DNA from 2 places in the Bacillus sp. SH7-1 genome. Region 1 is predicted to be linked to the other one. Evidence: a T-box and tRNA genes for the amino acid it is inferred to sense, from the RefSeq annotation. Region 1 holds a T-box; the other holds one or more tRNA genes.
What was found. The T-box of region 1 lies ahead of ileS (isoleucine--tRNA ligase). A T-box ahead of a tRNA ligase gene usually reads a tRNA of that ligase, here a tRNA-Ile.
Positions count from the first base shown of each region.

Region 2: it encodes a tRNA-Ile, which carries the amino acid that the T-box ahead of ileS (isoleucine--tRNA ligase) is inferred to sense. The anticodon was not compared.

Region 1 covers NZ_QNUD01000015.1:137,447-146,031, reverse strand. Annotated here, with positions in the region: gene argS (arginine--tRNA ligase) at 1-731, shown strand, start outside; gene DN390_RS14530 (class I SAM-dependent methyltransferase) at 907-1,785, shown strand; gene DN390_RS14525 (bacteriocin-processing peptidase family protein) at 2,104-6,306, shown strand; T-box leader at 6,406-6,645, shown strand; gene ileS (isoleucine--tRNA ligase) at 6,699-8,585, shown strand, end outside.
Region 2 covers NZ_QNUD01000030.1:78-8,662, forward strand. Annotated here, with positions in the region: tRNA gene DN390_RS21770 (tRNA-Gly) at 1-12, shown strand, start outside; tRNA gene DN390_RS21775 (tRNA-Leu) at 29-117, shown strand; tRNA gene DN390_RS21780 (tRNA-Arg) at 121-194, shown strand; tRNA gene DN390_RS21785 (tRNA-Pro) at 205-278, shown strand; tRNA gene DN390_RS21790 (tRNA-Ala) at 294-366, shown strand; tRNA gene DN390_RS21795 (tRNA-Met) at 387-463, shown strand; tRNA gene DN390_RS21800 (tRNA-Ile) at 468-544, shown strand; tRNA gene DN390_RS21805 (tRNA-Ser) at 562-654, shown strand; tRNA gene DN390_RS21810 (tRNA-Met) at 683-759, shown strand; tRNA gene DN390_RS21815 (tRNA-Asp) at 763-838, shown strand; tRNA gene DN390_RS21820 (tRNA-Phe) at 850-925, shown strand; tRNA gene DN390_RS21825 (tRNA-Thr) at 940-1,015, shown strand; tRNA gene DN390_RS21830 (tRNA-Lys) at 1,026-1,101, shown strand; tRNA gene DN390_RS21835 (tRNA-Gly) at 1,115-1,185, shown strand; tRNA gene DN390_RS21840 (tRNA-Ile) at 1,196-1,272, shown strand; tRNA gene DN390_RS21845 (tRNA-Asn) at 1,280-1,354, shown strand; tRNA gene DN390_RS21850 (tRNA-Ser) at 1,362-1,452, shown strand; tRNA gene DN390_RS21855 (tRNA-Glu) at 1,459-1,530, shown strand; gene DN390_RS21860 (sigma-70 family RNA polymerase sigma factor) at 1,746-2,276, shown strand; gene DN390_RS21865 (DUF4179 domain-containing protein) at 2,269-3,297, shown strand; gene DN390_RS21870 (L-lactate dehydrogenase) at 3,877-4,821, shown strand; gene DN390_RS21875 (S8 family serine peptidase) at 4,990-8,585, opposite strand, start outside.

The sequences.
Region 1 (8,585 bases):
ACACATTTAGTTTTGATAAAGCGTTATACGTAGTTGGCCCAGAACAAAGTTTACACTTCAATCAATTCTTCACTGTATTAAAAAAGCTCGGCTACACTTGGGTTGATGGCATGGAACATGTACCGTTTGGGTTCATTTTAAAAGACGGTAAGAAAATGTCCACACGTAAAGGAAGAGTTATTTTACTCGAAGAAGTACTTGAGGAAGCAATCGAACTTGCAAAACAAAATATTGAAGAGAAAAATCCAAACTTAAAACAAAAAGAAGAAGTAGCAAAGCAAGTCGGTGTAGGGGCAGTTATCTTCCACGATTTAAAAAACGAGCGTATGCATAATATTGAATTTTTTTTAGAAAACATGCTGAAATTTGAAGGGGAAACAGGACCGTACGTACAGTACACACATGCACGTGCTTGCTCTATTTTAAGAAAAGAAAGCGTAGAATTTGAAACGTGTACGTTTGCATTAAAAGATGATCATAGCTGGAGCGTTGTAAAATTACTTAATAAATTCCCACAAGTAATTGAAATAGCCTTCAACAAAAATGAGCCATCGGTTATTTCGAAATACGTATTAGATGTGGCACAATCGTTTAATAAATATTATGGAAATGTGCATATATTAGATGAAAACGCCGAAAAAGACAGTAGACTGGCATTAGTGTATGCTGTGACGGTTGTATTAAAAGAGGGGTTACGTTTACTTGGGGTGGAGGCACCTGAGGAGATGTAAAACAAATAGGTATACGTATCATATTAGATATGTATGCCTATTTGTTTTTATAGAAAATATGTAAGTAACAGTTATATTTTATTAAATCTAAACTTTTTTGGAATTGTTTCAGGTGTAGGAATGTCCGTATTAAATGGAGAATTGTAATGTCATATAAATAAAGGAGGCGTTAATCTTGGAAACATACGACTGGAACAGTAAACTAACTTATTTAAAAAATACAAGAGATTTATATTACAACGACGATTATGTAAGCTTTTTAGTAAATACAGTTTGGAAGATTAATAAGCCCGTACATATCGTTGATTTCGGTTGTGGATATGGTTATTTAGGCTTAGTATTAATGCCATTACTTCCAAAAGGTTCAAAGTATACAGGCATTGATAGCGGGGGAACATTACTTGCTGAAGCGAGAGAATTGTTTCGTTTACTTCCGTATGAGTCAGAATTTCTTGAAGGGAATGCTACAGAGATTGAATTGAAAGATACATACGATATAGCAATCTGTCATGCCTTCTTATTACATATGAGTTCACCAAAAACGATGCTACAAAAAATGATGCATTCAGTTAAAAAGGGCGGAAAAATAATCTGTTTTGAACCACATTGGATATCAAATATGTCTTCATACGTGTTAGATGGGGAGGAGCAATCGGAAATGATCAGGCTAGGTGTTTTGCAGAAGTTATTTGAAAGTGACACCCAGAGAAGCGGGAAAGATGGGAATATTGGTATGAAAATACCGATATTTTTAAATGAACTAGGCGTAAAAAATATTGAATGTAGAGTAAGTGATAAAGTGAATTTTTTAGATTCTAATATGCATTATAATGATAAACAAAGGTTGTATCACTCATTAAAAGAAGAGGGGATTGCAGGGAATCCAGGTGATAAGCAGCAATTTATAGAACGTTTAATGACTAGAGGATTAACATATAATGATGCGCTAGCTCAATATGAAGCTGAACTCCGATTTTTTAAAGCATTTCAAATGCATTCTTCTTTAGTATATGCTCCGAATATGAAAATTACATTTGGTGAAATAGAATGTTGAAAGATAGCAATTTATTGAGGATTGTCATTTTTTGTTGGTAAGTCGATATCCACCGTATAATCGCTGATATATTTGAATTATCGCCGATATAATTTCATGTACGGATTTCAGTTTCCAAAAGATAAGATCCTCATGTTACGTTATTCCATTTAATTAAACAAAATATGGAGAAAAACAATCATTTTTACTATATTTTGTTATAAATTCGAATAATATTAAATAATACTATCCATTATAGGAGATTTTAGTTGAATACCTACTATATGATGTGTAAAATCTAAGCAAGTAGCAGTTTAAATATAAATTCGAGGTGAATACATGCTAGATTTTAAGCAGTTAGATGCTTGTTTGAAAGACAAGAGATTTATAGATGGATTAGAGGAAATAAATAATGAAATTTCATATATAAAAGAAAAGAATACTTTATTTTATTTGAAGAATTGGCTTGCTAATATTCCTTCACATAAAGAGTTTGATATATTAATACGTCTTACTGATGAAGGGCTTATGCACCAATACAGTTCATTCCTCATTCGCTACGCTTATAAAAAATTCCCAAATATGAGAACGCTCTCTTTATATTGTGATGAGTTAATTGATGAGCGGAAAATTCTTGAAGCAGAACAGTTGTTAAAAGACTCTTTAGAAGAGAGCAATAAAGAAGAAATAGATGTCGATTTTTTAGCAAAAACATATTTTACTTTAGTAAGATGCCTGTTAGAAATGAAACGAAATGAAGAAGCGCTAATCTATATGCAAAAAGCAGAGGAGTACAGTACACGTGCTGTATTTGATAAATGGGGCTACGTCTATATGCATACAGGTGAATGGGAGAAAGCGGAAGAACAATTTATAGCCGGCATGCAACATAAAGATTGTGAAGAACTATCCACATATTTATTATCACAGTTATATGCGAATAAAGGTGAACAGAAACGTGCATTACAGCTAATTGATGATGCAATTGTAAAGTTCCCGCAAGTACCATATTTTCATTTTGAAAAGATAAAATATTTATTAGATTTAGGGAAGTACGAAGATATGTTATCGGTAATAGATAATATAAATAACCAGGTTCCTTATCATGCTTATAAAGCTTATTTTGTACATTTACGTGCAGAAGCGTTTTACAAAATGAATAAACTTGTAGATTTACAACAGTTATTAAATGAAGAAAAAAGTTTAAAAGAGTCTTTATATCATAATTTAGAAAAAAATCCAGATGGAAAAAAGGTTCACTTACCTATAGTTCCAATTGTACAAAAGGATAATTATTGTGTGCCGACAAGTTTAGAAATGATGTTGCAGTTATGGGGAGAAAAACGGACGCAAGATGAAATAGCAGAGTTTATTTTTGATATGACAGGATCGAAGTTTTCAGATACTGTTTCTTATTTAGAAGAATTAGGTTATGAATATCGTTATTTTAAAGGTAATGAAGAGAATTATAAGAGACTGATTGATGAAGGAATTCCTGTTTTATTAAGTATAGATATTGAGCATGCTTCACACGTACAAGTTCTATCTGGATATGATGATACATTGCAAGCTTTCTATGTTCAAGATCCAAACTTTATAGAACCAGTTCTTGTGGAATATAGTAAATTACAAGAAAAATATCGTTATACAGGCTGTTTAGCAATCACGTTTGTTCCAAAAGAAAAGAAGGAGCAACTAGCGTTTCTAAGTGAGGAAGAAAATCGTTATTTTAAATCTATTTTTTCTCTTACGGATCATTTAGATGAACATGACAAAGAGGGAATTAGTAACTTAGTACAATTTTTAAAAGAAACGAGCGATAATCCAAATACGTGGTTATATACGATAAAGCACTTAGATGTGGAAGTAGATAAAGAATTTATTTTATATTGTATCGATAAGTTAATGGAAAAGTTTCCGAACTCGGACTTTGTTAAATTGCATGGTGCGCAGTGCTTTATTCGCCTTCAAGAATTAGAAAAGGCAGGGCAAATGCTTGCGAGTGTTGAGAAGAAAAATAATCGTGCTTTATATCATTTAATAAACGGAAGATATGCTTTTGAACAGGAAAGTTATATAGAAGCGATTTCAAGTTTTCGTTCATCATTACAATTAGACGCAGATCAGCCGATTGCTTGGAGTTTTCTCGCTTTATCATATATGTATATCGATCAGTCTGAAAAGGCGTTGCAGTTTTCTCAAGTAGCTTTAGAGCGTAGTCCTGAAAGATTCACTTTAACGAATCACGGGTTAATATTAATAGATTTAGAAAGATATGAAGAAGCGTATGAAATTTTTAATGATCTGTTAAGAGAGTATAAAAATGAGGCACATGTATGGTATGAGCGAGCGAGATGTGCGCATCATTTAGGGAAGTTACATTTAGCGATAAAAGGGCTTAAAGTAGCGATTCAGTTGGATAGCAATGCACCTTACATTTATACGAAACTTTCGGAAATATACGAATCAGATTTGAAGGATGAAGAAAGTACGAAAGAAATATTACTAGAAGGCATTGAGAATTGTGATGATAAGGCGCCTCTATATGTAAAACTGGGTGACTATCATTTTCAAAATGATAGTCTGGAAGAAGCGGAAGTATTGTATAAACGTGCTTTAGAAGAAAATGATGAGGATGTTTATTCTCATTTCGGACTTACACAAGTTTATATGGCAAGAGAACAATATAAGGAAGCAAAAGAATATATTCTCGGTATTGAAAAACAAATTGAAAAGAGCCAAGATTTCCTTATGAATGCGGGAATGGTTTTATGGGATGCTGAACTTGAACTTGGTGGAAGTGAAGAAGGGTTTAAAGTAGCGTTGTCCAAGTTAGAGAATGGTATAAAGCAGAGCGAATATAATGTAGCAAGCGCGTTAGATGAATATGTGAATCGAATTAAAGGAACTGTATTTGTGCAACGAGGTATAGCATTTTTAAGAACGTTACACAAAGAAAGAAATGAAGTAAGTGAATATGGTTGTTATATAGGTATTTTATATGAATCTATTGGGCAGTACGGCCAAGCGATGAAAAGATATAAAAGGGCGATAGAACAAAAGGAAACAGCATTACCGTATTACCGAATTGGTGAAACACTTATGGTATTAGGGCAACTGACAGAAGCAAAACAAGCGTATGAAACATGTTTAGAGCTTGATGGGGATTTCGTAGGTGTACATTTACAGCTTGCGGAAATATATGAAAAAGAAGCAAATCGTTCTAAAGAACAAAGTCATATGATTCAGGCGATGAAAGAAGAGCCGTTGCATATTAATATAGAATATTTGGCACAGCTTTCAGTAGAGATGAATCTTCAGGAAGAGTTGCTGACTGAACTAGACCAATTAGCAGACGAAGTACCTGAAATATGGCGATTAGATGCGATTGCATATGTGTATGGAGCGATGGAGGAAATAGATAAAGAACAAGCGCAGATTGAAGAAGCACTACAATTAGATGGTGAGCATACAGAAGTTCTATATCATTATGCAAAAGTATTAGTGAAAAATAGAAGTGCAAAAGCAATCGAAATTGCAATGAAGGTTATACAAAAAGATGTAAATAATGAACGTATATTTGATGTATATGTAAAAGCGATAGAACAACATAAGAAATGGTCTAACATACGAGATTTTCTTCATATATTAAAAGTAAAAAAGGCAGAAAGAAGTATGGCGTTTATGTATGCTGCATCTGCGGTTACAGAAAGATGGATTGAACGTCAACAAAATGAACAGCCGAAGAAATCCATATTTACGAGAGCCCTTTATCGTATGAAAAATCGTGCGAAGGAATTTTCAATCATTACTACAATCATTGATTTATATGAAATTTCGTTACAGTTAAATCCGAAAAATAGCATGGCAGCACTGCGATTTGCACTATTTTACGAGAATGTGACGATGAATAAAGAGGCGATAGATGTATTGCAAACATCGTTAGAACATAAATGGGATTACGATGTAGCGAAGCAACTTGTAAATCTTTTCATAGAGTGTGAGGAAGAGGATATGATAAGGGATGCGTCGGAATTAACGAAGCAAATGGTTCGAGAGTTACCAGATGATTACGATACTCTTCTTCTGCAGGCACAAGTATTCTTTAAAGCAGGAAAAGAAAGAAAAGCAGAAAAGATTATCTTACAATTAACGGAGCAAACACCATTTGTAAGTAGAGCATTTCTTGCTTTAGGAGAAATATATCAAAGTCAAGAGAGGTTTGAAGAGGCAATTCATGTATTAGAAAATGCCTCTATACATCATCCGAATGAAACAGCAATTCTTCTTTCTTTAGCATCTTCATATCATGGTGATGGCCAAACGATACAGGCAGAAAAAATAACAAATGAAATATTAATAATTGACGCGAGTGATTTGTTAGCAAGATATGATCGTGCTTGTTATTTAGCACAGTTAAACAGAATGGAAGAGGCGAAGGTAGAACTTGAAATTGTACTTCGTGAGGATGAGTCGGGATTTTTCGCTGAACTTATCGAGGATGATGAAAATTTAGCAGCATTGCGAGAATTTGAAAAGTAATTGTATAAGAATAGGGAAAAAAGGATATAAATAAAAATATATTTTGAATTAGTTGACAATTTATCGCCTGATGGCATAAAATAGCTTTTAACAAAGTATACAAATCTGAAGACGAGAAAGAGTAAAATAGTGTACTGTTCCCCAGAGAGCCGGTATGTTGCTGAAAGCCGGTGTGCAGACGTTATTTGAAAATCATCTCCGAGGAGCTGAGGCTGAAAGTTAGTAAGCCCGGACGGATGTCTACCGTTACAAAGAACACGTATGATAGTACGTTGCTAAGTGCTATTAGCGAAGAGCTAATAGAATTAGGGTGGTATCGCGGTTAAACCCGTCCCTACTTCATAGGGACGGGTTTTTTGTGTGCTTTAAAATATTCAAAGGAGTGATTGTAGATGAAGAAAGTAGATGTAAAAGAGTCAGCTGTAGGGAGAGAAACACGTATTCGTAAACAGTGGAACGAGCAAAGCATTTTCGAGCAATCAATTCAGAATCGAGAAGGCGCACAATCTTTTGTGTTTTATGAAGGACCACCAACGGCGAACGGACTACCGCATGTAGGTCATGCACTTGGACGAACAATTAAAGATGTAGTAGCAAGATATAAAACGATGGTTGGCTATAAAGTATTAAGAAAAGCGGGCTGGGATACACACGGTTTACCTGTAGAATTGGGTGTTGAAAAACAACTCGGTATTTCGGGTAAAAATGAAATCGAAGAATATGGCATTGAGCCATTTATTAAGAAGTGTAAAGAGAGTGTATTCACATATGAGAAGCAGTGGCGTGAATTCACTGAAAGCATCGGTTATTGGGTAGATATGGATGATCCATACGTTACGTTAAAGAATCCATATATCGAAAGTGTATGGCATATTTTAGGGACGATTCATGAAAAAGGATTATTGTATAAAGGGCATAGAGTTTCACCATACTGCCCAAGCTGTCAAACTTCACTAAGTTCACATGAGGTTGCCCAAGGATATAAAACAGTAAAAGATTTAAGTGCAACAGTTAAATTTAAAGTGAAAGATAGTGAAAATGAATATTTCCTAGGTTGGACGACAACACCTTGGACACTTCCAGCAAATGTTGCACTCGCTGTACATCCAAATATGGAATACGTTAAAGCGAAACAAGAGGGTAATGTATACATTGTTGCGAAAGAACGTGTACAAGATGTATTAAAAGAAAACTATGAAGTACTATCTGTTCATAAAGGAGAAGAATTATTAAATACTTCTTATACAGCGCCGTTTCCGATGAAAGAAGTTACAAATGGTTACCACGTTATCGGAGCAGATTTTGTAACGGCAGATAGTGGTACAGGACTCGTTCATATCGCTCCAGCATATGGGGAAGACGATTATAGAGTCGTTCAAAGTGAAGGATTGTCATTCTTACATGTTGTAGATGAGAAAGGTGAGTATACAGAAGCAGTACCATTTTTGAAAGGTAAATTTGTAAAAGATTGTGACGTAGATATCGTTCGTTATTTAGCGAAGGAAGGTTTACTATACCATAAAGAAAAGTATGAACATAGCTACCCACATTGTTGGCGCTGTGATTCACCGCTTCTTTATTATGCAGGAGAGAGTTGGTTAATCCGAACGACTGCAATTAAGGAAACATTTTTACAAAATAACGATACTGTTACTTGGTATCCAGATCATATGAAACATGGACGATTTGGGAAGTTTTTAGAAAATATGGTGGACTGGAATATTAGTCGAAATAGATATTGGGGAACACCACTAAACATATGGGAATGTGAAAGATGCGATCATCAATTCGCACCGAAAAGCATTGCTGATTTAAGAAAGCAAAGTACGAAAGAAACACCTGAAGATTTAGAATTGCATAAGCCGTATGTAGATGAAGTGCAAGTTTGCTGCGAAAAATGCGGAAGTACAATGAATCGTACACCAGAAGTAATTGATGTTTGGTTTGATAGTGGTTCGATGCCATTTGCTCAATATCATTATCCGTTTGAAAATAAAGAGTTATTTGAAGAACAGTTTCCAGCAGATGTAATTGCAGAAGGAATTGATCAAACACGCGGCTGGTTTTATAGTTTATTAGCTGTATCAGCACTATATACTGGAAAAGTACCGTATAAACGAGTGTTATCACTAGGGCATGTTCTAGACGAGGAAGGACAGAAAATGTCTAAAAGTAAAGGGAATGCACTAGATCCAGTTGATTTAGTAGAGAAGTTTGGTGCAGATGCTTTAAGATGGGCTTTACTCGTTGACAGTGCTCCGTGGAATGCGAAGCGTTTT
Region 2 (8,585 bases), on a different contig from region 1:
TCTTCCGCTCCAATTTTCAATATGACATGCCGGGGTGGCGGAACAGGCAGACGCACAGGACTTAAAATCCTGCGGTGGGTGACCACCGTGCGGGTTCGACCCCCGCCCTCGGCACCATATGCGCCCGTAGCTCAATTGGATAGAGCGTTTGACTACGGATCAAGAGGTTAGGGGTTCGACTCCTCTCGGGCGCGCTTTTATTAACGGGAAGTGGCTCAGCTTGGTAGAGCACCTGGTTTGGGACCAGGGGGTCGCAGGTTCAAATCCTGTCTTCCCGATATTCCCAAAAACATGGGGCCTTAGCTCAGCTGGGAGAGCGCCTGCCTTGCACGCAGGAGGTCAGCGGTTCGATCCCGCTAGGCTCCACTTATTTTAATATCATTTATGGCGGTGTAGCTCAGCTGGCTAGAGCGTACGGTTCATACCCGTGAGGTCGGGGGTTCGATCCCCTCCGCCGCTACCATAAAGGACCTTTAGCTCAGCTGGTTAGAGCAGACGGCTCATAACCGTCCGGTCGTAGGTTCGAGTCCTACAAGGTCCACCATTAGACGTTTACATCTCGGAGGTATACCCAAGTTCGGCTGAAGGGATCGGTCTTGAAAACCGACAGGCGGCGAGAGTCGCGCGGGGGTTCGAATCCCTCTACCTCCTCCATTTTTTTCTAAAGTAAATATTTTATCATCGCGGGGTGGAGCAGCACGGTAGCTCGTCGGGCTCATAACCCGAAGGTCGCAGGTTCAAATCCTGTCCCCGCAACCAAATGGTCCCGTGGTGTAGTGGTTAACATGCCTGCCTGTCACGCAGGAGATCGCCGGTTCGACCCCGGTCGGGACCGCCATTTTACATAAAGGCTCGGTAGCTCAGTCGGTAGAGCAGAGGACTGAAAATCCTCGTGTCGGCGGTTCGATTCCGTCCCGAGCCACCATTTTGAAGTCGCAAGCCGACTTAGCTCAATTGGTAGAGCAACTGACTTGTAATCAGTAGGTTGGGGGTTCAAGTCCTCTAGTCGGCACCACTTTCAAAATGAGCCATTAGCTCAGTTGGTAGAGCATCTGACTTTTAATCAGAGGGTCGAAGGTTCGAGTCCTTCATGGCTCACCATTTACAATTTAATGCGGGTGTAGTTTAGTGGTAAAACAAGAGCCTTCCAAGCTCTGGTCGAGAGTTCGATTCTCTTCACCCGCTTTTCAATTATGGGCCTATAGCTCAGCTGGTTAGAGCGCACGCCTGATAAGCGTGAGGTCGATGGTTCGAGTCCATTTAGGCCCACCATAATTGTTCCGCAGTAGCTCAGTGGTAGAGCTATCGGCTGTTAACCGATCGGTCGTAGGTTCGAGTCCTACCTGCGGAGCCATATTTATAGAGAAGTACCCAAGTGGCTCAAGGGGCTCCCCTGCTAAGGGAGTAGATCGCTAACGCGGTGCGAGGGTTCGAATCCCTTCTTCTCTGCCAGTAATTGGCCCGTTGGTCAAGTGGTTAAGACACCGCCCTTTCACGGCGGTAACACGGGTTCGAATCCCGTACGGGTCATACTAAAAGAGATAGCATAATCTGCTATCTCTTTTTTGTTGTGTAAAAGTGGACTTTGAATAGTCTGCTTTTTTTATGGATTTCTGGTGTCTTTTCTTTAATGCTGGGTATTAATCATTGCAATAAATTGTAGAAGATTGATGTATATGCACTTATTTTTGCAACCTTTTTATTCTCTCATTCGACTATATTAGTAAAGGGAGGAAGAAATAAAAATGGACATAGCCTATTTAGTAAAACAAGCAATAAGAGGAAATGATCATGCATTTGAACAACTCATTACTTTTGTTCGCCCAAAATTATATCGAACAGCCTATTCTTATGTAAGAAATGAACAAGATGCACTGGATATATACCAAGAAACAATTTATGAAGCATATCTTTCACTGAAAAAATTAAAAAAGCCGGAGAAATTTCAAAGTTGGATTATCAAAATTCTTGTTTTTAAATCCATTGATTTTGTAAGAAAATCCTCTAGACAATTTGTTGCGAATGATAAAATATTTGCTAATTTATGTACAGAAGAGAGCATGAATACATTAGAACAATCATTGGATTTAACCGAGGCATTTAATTTCTTAGATCCTACTTACAAAACTATTATTTTATTAAGGTATTATCACGATTTATCTATTAAGGAAATTGCTGAGGTTCTTAATTCTCCAGAAGGAACGATAAAATCTCAATTACATCGAGCAAAGCAAGCCTTACGCCCCATTTTAAAGGAGGGATATAGTTATGAATAAAGATGAATTTAATCACCATATCAATGATATTCCTATACCAGAAGACCGGTTAATTCAAAGAGAAAAAACAGCCATGCTTCAAGCTAAGAAAAATCAATATCGTAGGAAAAAAACAATCAAGTATTCTAGTCTTGTTGCTTGTGGAATATGTGTTTCTCTTTTAGGTTTTGGATTCATTTCTCCTGCTATGGCAAAGACATTATCGAGTGTTCCAGTTATAGGCCCCATTTATGCACAATTTAATGATATTGCTTCTGATAAAATTGAAAAGGATGAGCTTGCTACATCCATTGAAAGACAAGATAACCATAGTGGTTTAACGATGAATGTGAAAGAAGCTGTTTACGATGGCGGACGTTTAGTGATCACGGTGGAATACAAAGGAGAAAATACTATTTCCAATAGCAATGAAGAGAAAGCTGGATTTAGTTATGTAACCATTAATGGGAAAGAAGTTAGAGCTGCAATTGGTTCTACTTCACAGAAGTCAAAAGGACGAAACACCATTATCGAGCGGCATGAATTCACTCTGGCTAATTACGGTGAATTTGGTGATAAAATTGATGTTTCAGTCCATGGAGAAGATTTATTTGGAAAAACAGGTACATGGAACGTAGCATTTCCTCTTACAAAAGTTGAAGGTGAGATTCGTAAATTTACTCCTAATATAAAAACATTAACGAAAGATAATCTGTATGCATTAACAGTAGATCAAGTAGCCTTTTCTTCACTTTCAACGAGGATTGATTTGACCTTTGATTATCCAAATGAAATGGAAGTTAATGATAGCTGGCCAGCACTTGATTATACTGTCACTGATGATAAAGGAAAAATCTACGAAGGAGTCAGCTTACAAGTTGGTAGCACGGGACTATACGGACACCATATTGTTTTAGCTCTTCCACCAATGGATAATCCTCCAAAATCCTTAACAATTGAACCTACGTATCTTAGTGGTCTAAATGCTACATTAAAAAATGGAGGTGCTGAAGATTTGAAAACGACTGTGTTGCTACAATAATTGAAGAGCTTTGCTAGGTTTCCATGTCTATTGACTGTTAATAAGTGATGGTATGTTAATTTGACGTGTATGAAAAAAATATCGCTATTCAGCTAAGATAAATTTGTATCCATATAATCCAAAAACGCTATTCTTTTTGTAGAAATATACAGAAAGGATGGCGTTTTTTATACTGTTATCATTGTCGAGTTTTGTCGGTAAGTCGATATGTTGCAAAAATCGCTGATATAATTTGAGTTACGGTCGATATATTTAAAAAATCGCTGATATATTTGGAGTTACGGTCGATATATTCTAAAAATCGCTGATCTAATTTCACTTACCGACAAAAAACATAAGAAAATCCCCTTTCACAATCTAAAGAAAACGCCTCCATTGAAATGGATTCCACACCTATTCCAATAACTTTACACTTTATGTGAAAAAGTTCACAAATAGGTCATAATTTGTGAAGTAATTCACAATGATACGTGCTACAATATGAGTGTAAAGAAGTTAAACAACATTAAATTAGTATTTTAATTAATTACTTAAACAATCATAAAAAATAGATGTGAACAATAGAGAGGGGAAATTACCATGAAAAAAGGTATCAATCGTGTAGTATTAGTAGGAACAGGAGCTGTAGGTTGTAGTTACGCTTACTCAATGATCAACCAAGGTGTAGCTGAAGAATTCGTATTAGTAGATGTTAATGAAGCAAAAGCAGAAGGGGAAGCAATGGACTTAAGCCATGCGGTACCATTCTCTCCATCACCAACAAAAGTTTGGAGCGGTAGCTATGCAGATTGTAAAGATGCAGACTTAGTAGTTATCACTGCTGGATTACCACAAAAGCCAGGTGAAACTCGTTTAGACTTAGTTGAGAAAAATACAAAAATCTTCAAACAAATCGTTCGCGGTATTATGGATAGCGGATTCGATGGAATCTTCTTAATCGCAACTAACCCAGTTGATATTTTAACTTACGTAACTTGGAAAGAATCTGGTCTACCAAAAGAGCGCGTAATCGGTTCTGGTACTACTTTAGACTCTGCTCGTTTCCGTTACATGTTAGGTGACTACTTAGATGTAGATCCACGTAACGTTCATGCTTACATCGTTGGTGAACACGGTGACACTGAACTTCCAGTATGGAGCCACGCTACTATCGGTGTACAAAAACTAGAAACAATCTTAGCTAACAACGAACAGTACAAACAAGAAGACTTAGATAAAATTTTCGAAAACGTACGTGATGCAGCTTACCATATCATCGAGCGTAAAGGTGCAACTTACTACGGAATCGGTATGTCACTACTTCGTGTAACTAAAGCAATCTTAAGCAACGAGAACAGCGTATTAACTGTATCTGCATACCTTGAAGGACAATACGGTGAGAAAGATGCTTTCGTGGGTGTCCCAGCTGTTATTAACCGCGAAGGCGTACGTGAAATTGTAGAACTTGAGTTAAATGAAGATGAAAAAGCGAAATTCGCTCATTCTGTAAAAGTATTAAAAGAAACAATGGCACCAGTACTATAGTAATTGATAAATCATTCAGGGGCGGGACACTGCTTTCTACCTCTGAATTTATATAATTTAATATAAATTCCTTTTCCGGTTTCCCTTGTATATCCCCAATATACCCCTTTTGCTGGATTAGGGTCGTTTATAGAAAAGAGCACTCTACTTTACGTAGAGTGCTCTTTATTATTTTTTAGGTGTTAATCCTAATTTCTTTAAAATATCTACCAGTGTACCGCTTTTTGATTTTTCCACAGGTGTTTGTGATTTAGAAGCATCTGGTCCTTTTTTCAAGAAGTTCTTTTCAACGAAGCGAATATCTTTTTCGTCGACAATACCATCTTTGTTAAGGTCTCCGTCTTTCACAGATAGTCCTTTTTTACCATAGTTGCTAGCGATAATTTCAGCATCTTTTATATCAATTACTTTATCACCATTTACATCACCTGCAAGGTTTTCATCAAGGCGTGCATAATAATATTGGCCAAGCAGCTTACCATCTTTTTCAGTACCTAATTTTGTTGTTAGTTGGCTTGTTAAATGCCCTGGCACTTCTACATATAAGTTGTAGTCGCGTTTATTAACAGGAAGGCCATTTAATTTGAAGTATCCGTATTTATCTAGTGAGCCTTCAAACTTATGACGGTAAGAATCAGTCGCATATACTTTTACACCAAGCTTTGTATAATCGAACTTTTCATCTAAATATCCACGTTCATTTAAGAATGCACCAGGTTTAATATTTCCTTCTACTAGTGAATTTAAGGACATTACTGAGAATGATTGATCTTGAAGGACACGCATTCTATTTGGCTCTGTTTCTCCTGGCTTCCAGTATACAAACACTGGTGACTCTAATTGAGCATTTGCCTCATAAAACTCATCATTTTCTAATTTGAACGTTACATCAATGAATGGGAAATCACCATCTAATCCAGCGAAGTTTTTGTCATCGATAGCACCGCCAACTGTAACAGAGCCTGCCTCTAGTTTCGGTTCATTTACTTTTGCTGTTACCCCTTTTTCAGCAAGGAGTTTTTCAAAAGCAGGATTAAATTTCGCATTTGCAAATTTGAAGTTCTTCTCTAGGAACTTTACGTTAAATTCCCCAGCAACAAATTGTTTTACGTGTTTCGCATTTAGGGTTACAGTAAGTTCATCATTTTTGTATACTTCTTTTTTATCATAACTAGTTTTCGCATATTGAGCTCCTTGTGGGATAAACCAATAGTTATTTACACCATTTGGATAGTCAGGACCTGCAGTTGCATAATCGAAAATATATACGCCTGTGTTCATTGGACCTTCCACTTTAAAGGATTCAGGAGTAATGCCAACTTTAAAGTCACCATTTGCATTAATAGGTAAAAACTTATGCAAGTATGGAGAATAGTCATAATACATAACGCCATTCGCTTCTTGCGTAATGTTTAATCCTTTTCCTTTTAAGTAGTCAACGTTTGAATCGTACACATTTCCTTTAATCCATAGTGCCTTTTTGCCATCTTCCACTGTATAATTCTCTTCATTTAATTCATAAATACCAGGTTTTAATCCAGTTAATTTCACTTCAGGTGGTGTATTATCAATTACGACATAATCACCTTTCACACGTGCTTTCCCGGCTTTATCATAGCCAACAAACTCAATTGTGTAGTCTCCTTCTGGTAAGTTGATTTTCTCATCACCAATTGGTTTCGCAGGATCATTTGTGAAAGGATACACTCTGCCGTTAAAGAATGAATCTAAGTAGTAATATACATCCGTTTTTAGTCCACTCGTGTTTAACGTTCCAATGAAGCCAAGAGCCTTATTTGTTTTGGAATCTTTCACGATAAGATCTAACGTTTCAAGTTCGCTATTTAATTGGAATGCCCCGTGAACATATGATTCACCGTATGGATTAAATTTCGATGTATCAGTTGAAATTGCTTTTCTTGATAATATCGCATTTTCAATACCAGGCTCTGATACACGAATAGAGAACGGAATTTGATACGTTTCTTCTTTATTTTTCGTATTTGTAATATGAATATATCCTTCATATCGGCCTTGTTTTACACCGGCTGGAACATTAATTTTTGCTTCAATTTCATCTGTTTTGCCAGCATCAAGAGTAATTGTCTCTGGAACAGAAACTTTTACACCGTTTGCGGTAGCATCGTTAATAGCAGAAGATGCTGGTGTGTAAGAAATTTCTGTTTTGAATTCTTTTTTCTCTTGTTTATTATGATTTTTCACTTTTATACTTCGTTTTTGTTCAAGTGCTTCACCGTCTTTTTGATAAAACTTCCCGAATGCAATGGATCCGGTTTCTTCTGGTACTTCAATTACTTCATCATTTACAACTGTTTTTGTTGTATCTAGCACTTTAAAACTTGTTTCCGTATGAACGGCGTTGTACGCATCTACTCGTCCAGCTCCAACTTCATATACAGAATACTTTTCTTTTAAATCATCAGCTGTGTTCATAAGAGACGCCTTTACATCGAATGGAGAGTATTCTGGGTGTTCTTGTAAAATAAGAGCAGCAACGCCCGCGATATGAGGAGAAGCCATAGATGTTCCTTGCATACGCTCATAGGAAACGTCATAGTTTTCGCCTTCTTGTGGATCGTTAATATATTCAGGCACTGTTGAAAGTACAGCAACACCAGGCGCTGTAATATCTGGTTTAATATCATCATTTGATGTAACAGGGCCGCGTGAGCTAAAGTCTGCAAGATGATCGCCTTCTGTTTGAATATAACTAAGTTCGTCAAAGGTAAAGGATGTATTACCTTGTTCGATTTGAGCTTTTAGTTTTTCACCGTCTTCTTTCGTTAGGCGGAATGCTGGAATGTATTTTGTACTTTCGCCAACGTAGAAAGGAATTTCTCCGTCCACATTGTTATAAATAATAACGGCTTTTGCACCAGCTTGTTTCGCATTTGCGATTTTTTCATCAAATGAGAGTGTGCCACGTGCAACGAGAGCGATTTTTCCTTTTACATCTTTTTTACTAAATTCGTCAGGCGTACCGATTCCTACAGATTCAATAGGTAAAGATTGTCCTTTGAAATCTTCTATTTTATCAGTGAAGTTTTTGCCAAATAAAATTAAGTTAGGGAATTGTACCTGTCCAGCACGACCTGATAGTTTTGGTAAGGAAATAGAACTGTCACTTGCCCCGACCGTAATCGCAAATGGAGAAGCACCTGGTGATCCGAGTGTCGCTGGATTTGGACCAGAGTTCCCAGCAGCAACGACTGTAACAACACCGGAAAGCATCGCGTTATTGACAGCGATAGACGTTGGGTCAAGCGGATTGTTGCTATCATCACCTAACGATAAGTTAATAACGTTCATACCGTCAGAAATAGATTTATCGATTGCAGCAATAATACCAGAACTATCTCCGCTTCCGTATGGACCGAGTACACGATAGTTATACAGTTCAATGTCAGGTGCAACACCTTTTACTGCGGAATCTGATGTGTTTTTCTTTTGAGCAGAAACGATACCTGCTACGTGAGTACCGTGGGCTGTGTAGAAGGAAGAACCACGATCATCAAATTCAGGAGCACCAGATTGTTGCCACTCTGTATAGGTTGTTTCCATCGGATCAGCATCGTTACTAATAAAGTCCCAACCTTTTACGGAGTTTGGGTCTATCTTACTAGAATCTTCATCCGGTTTTGCACGATATCCTTTATACACGTCTTTTAAGTCTGGATGATTGTAATCAATACCTGTATCTAATACCCCAACTTTAATTCCTTTTCCGGTAATGCCCTCGCTAT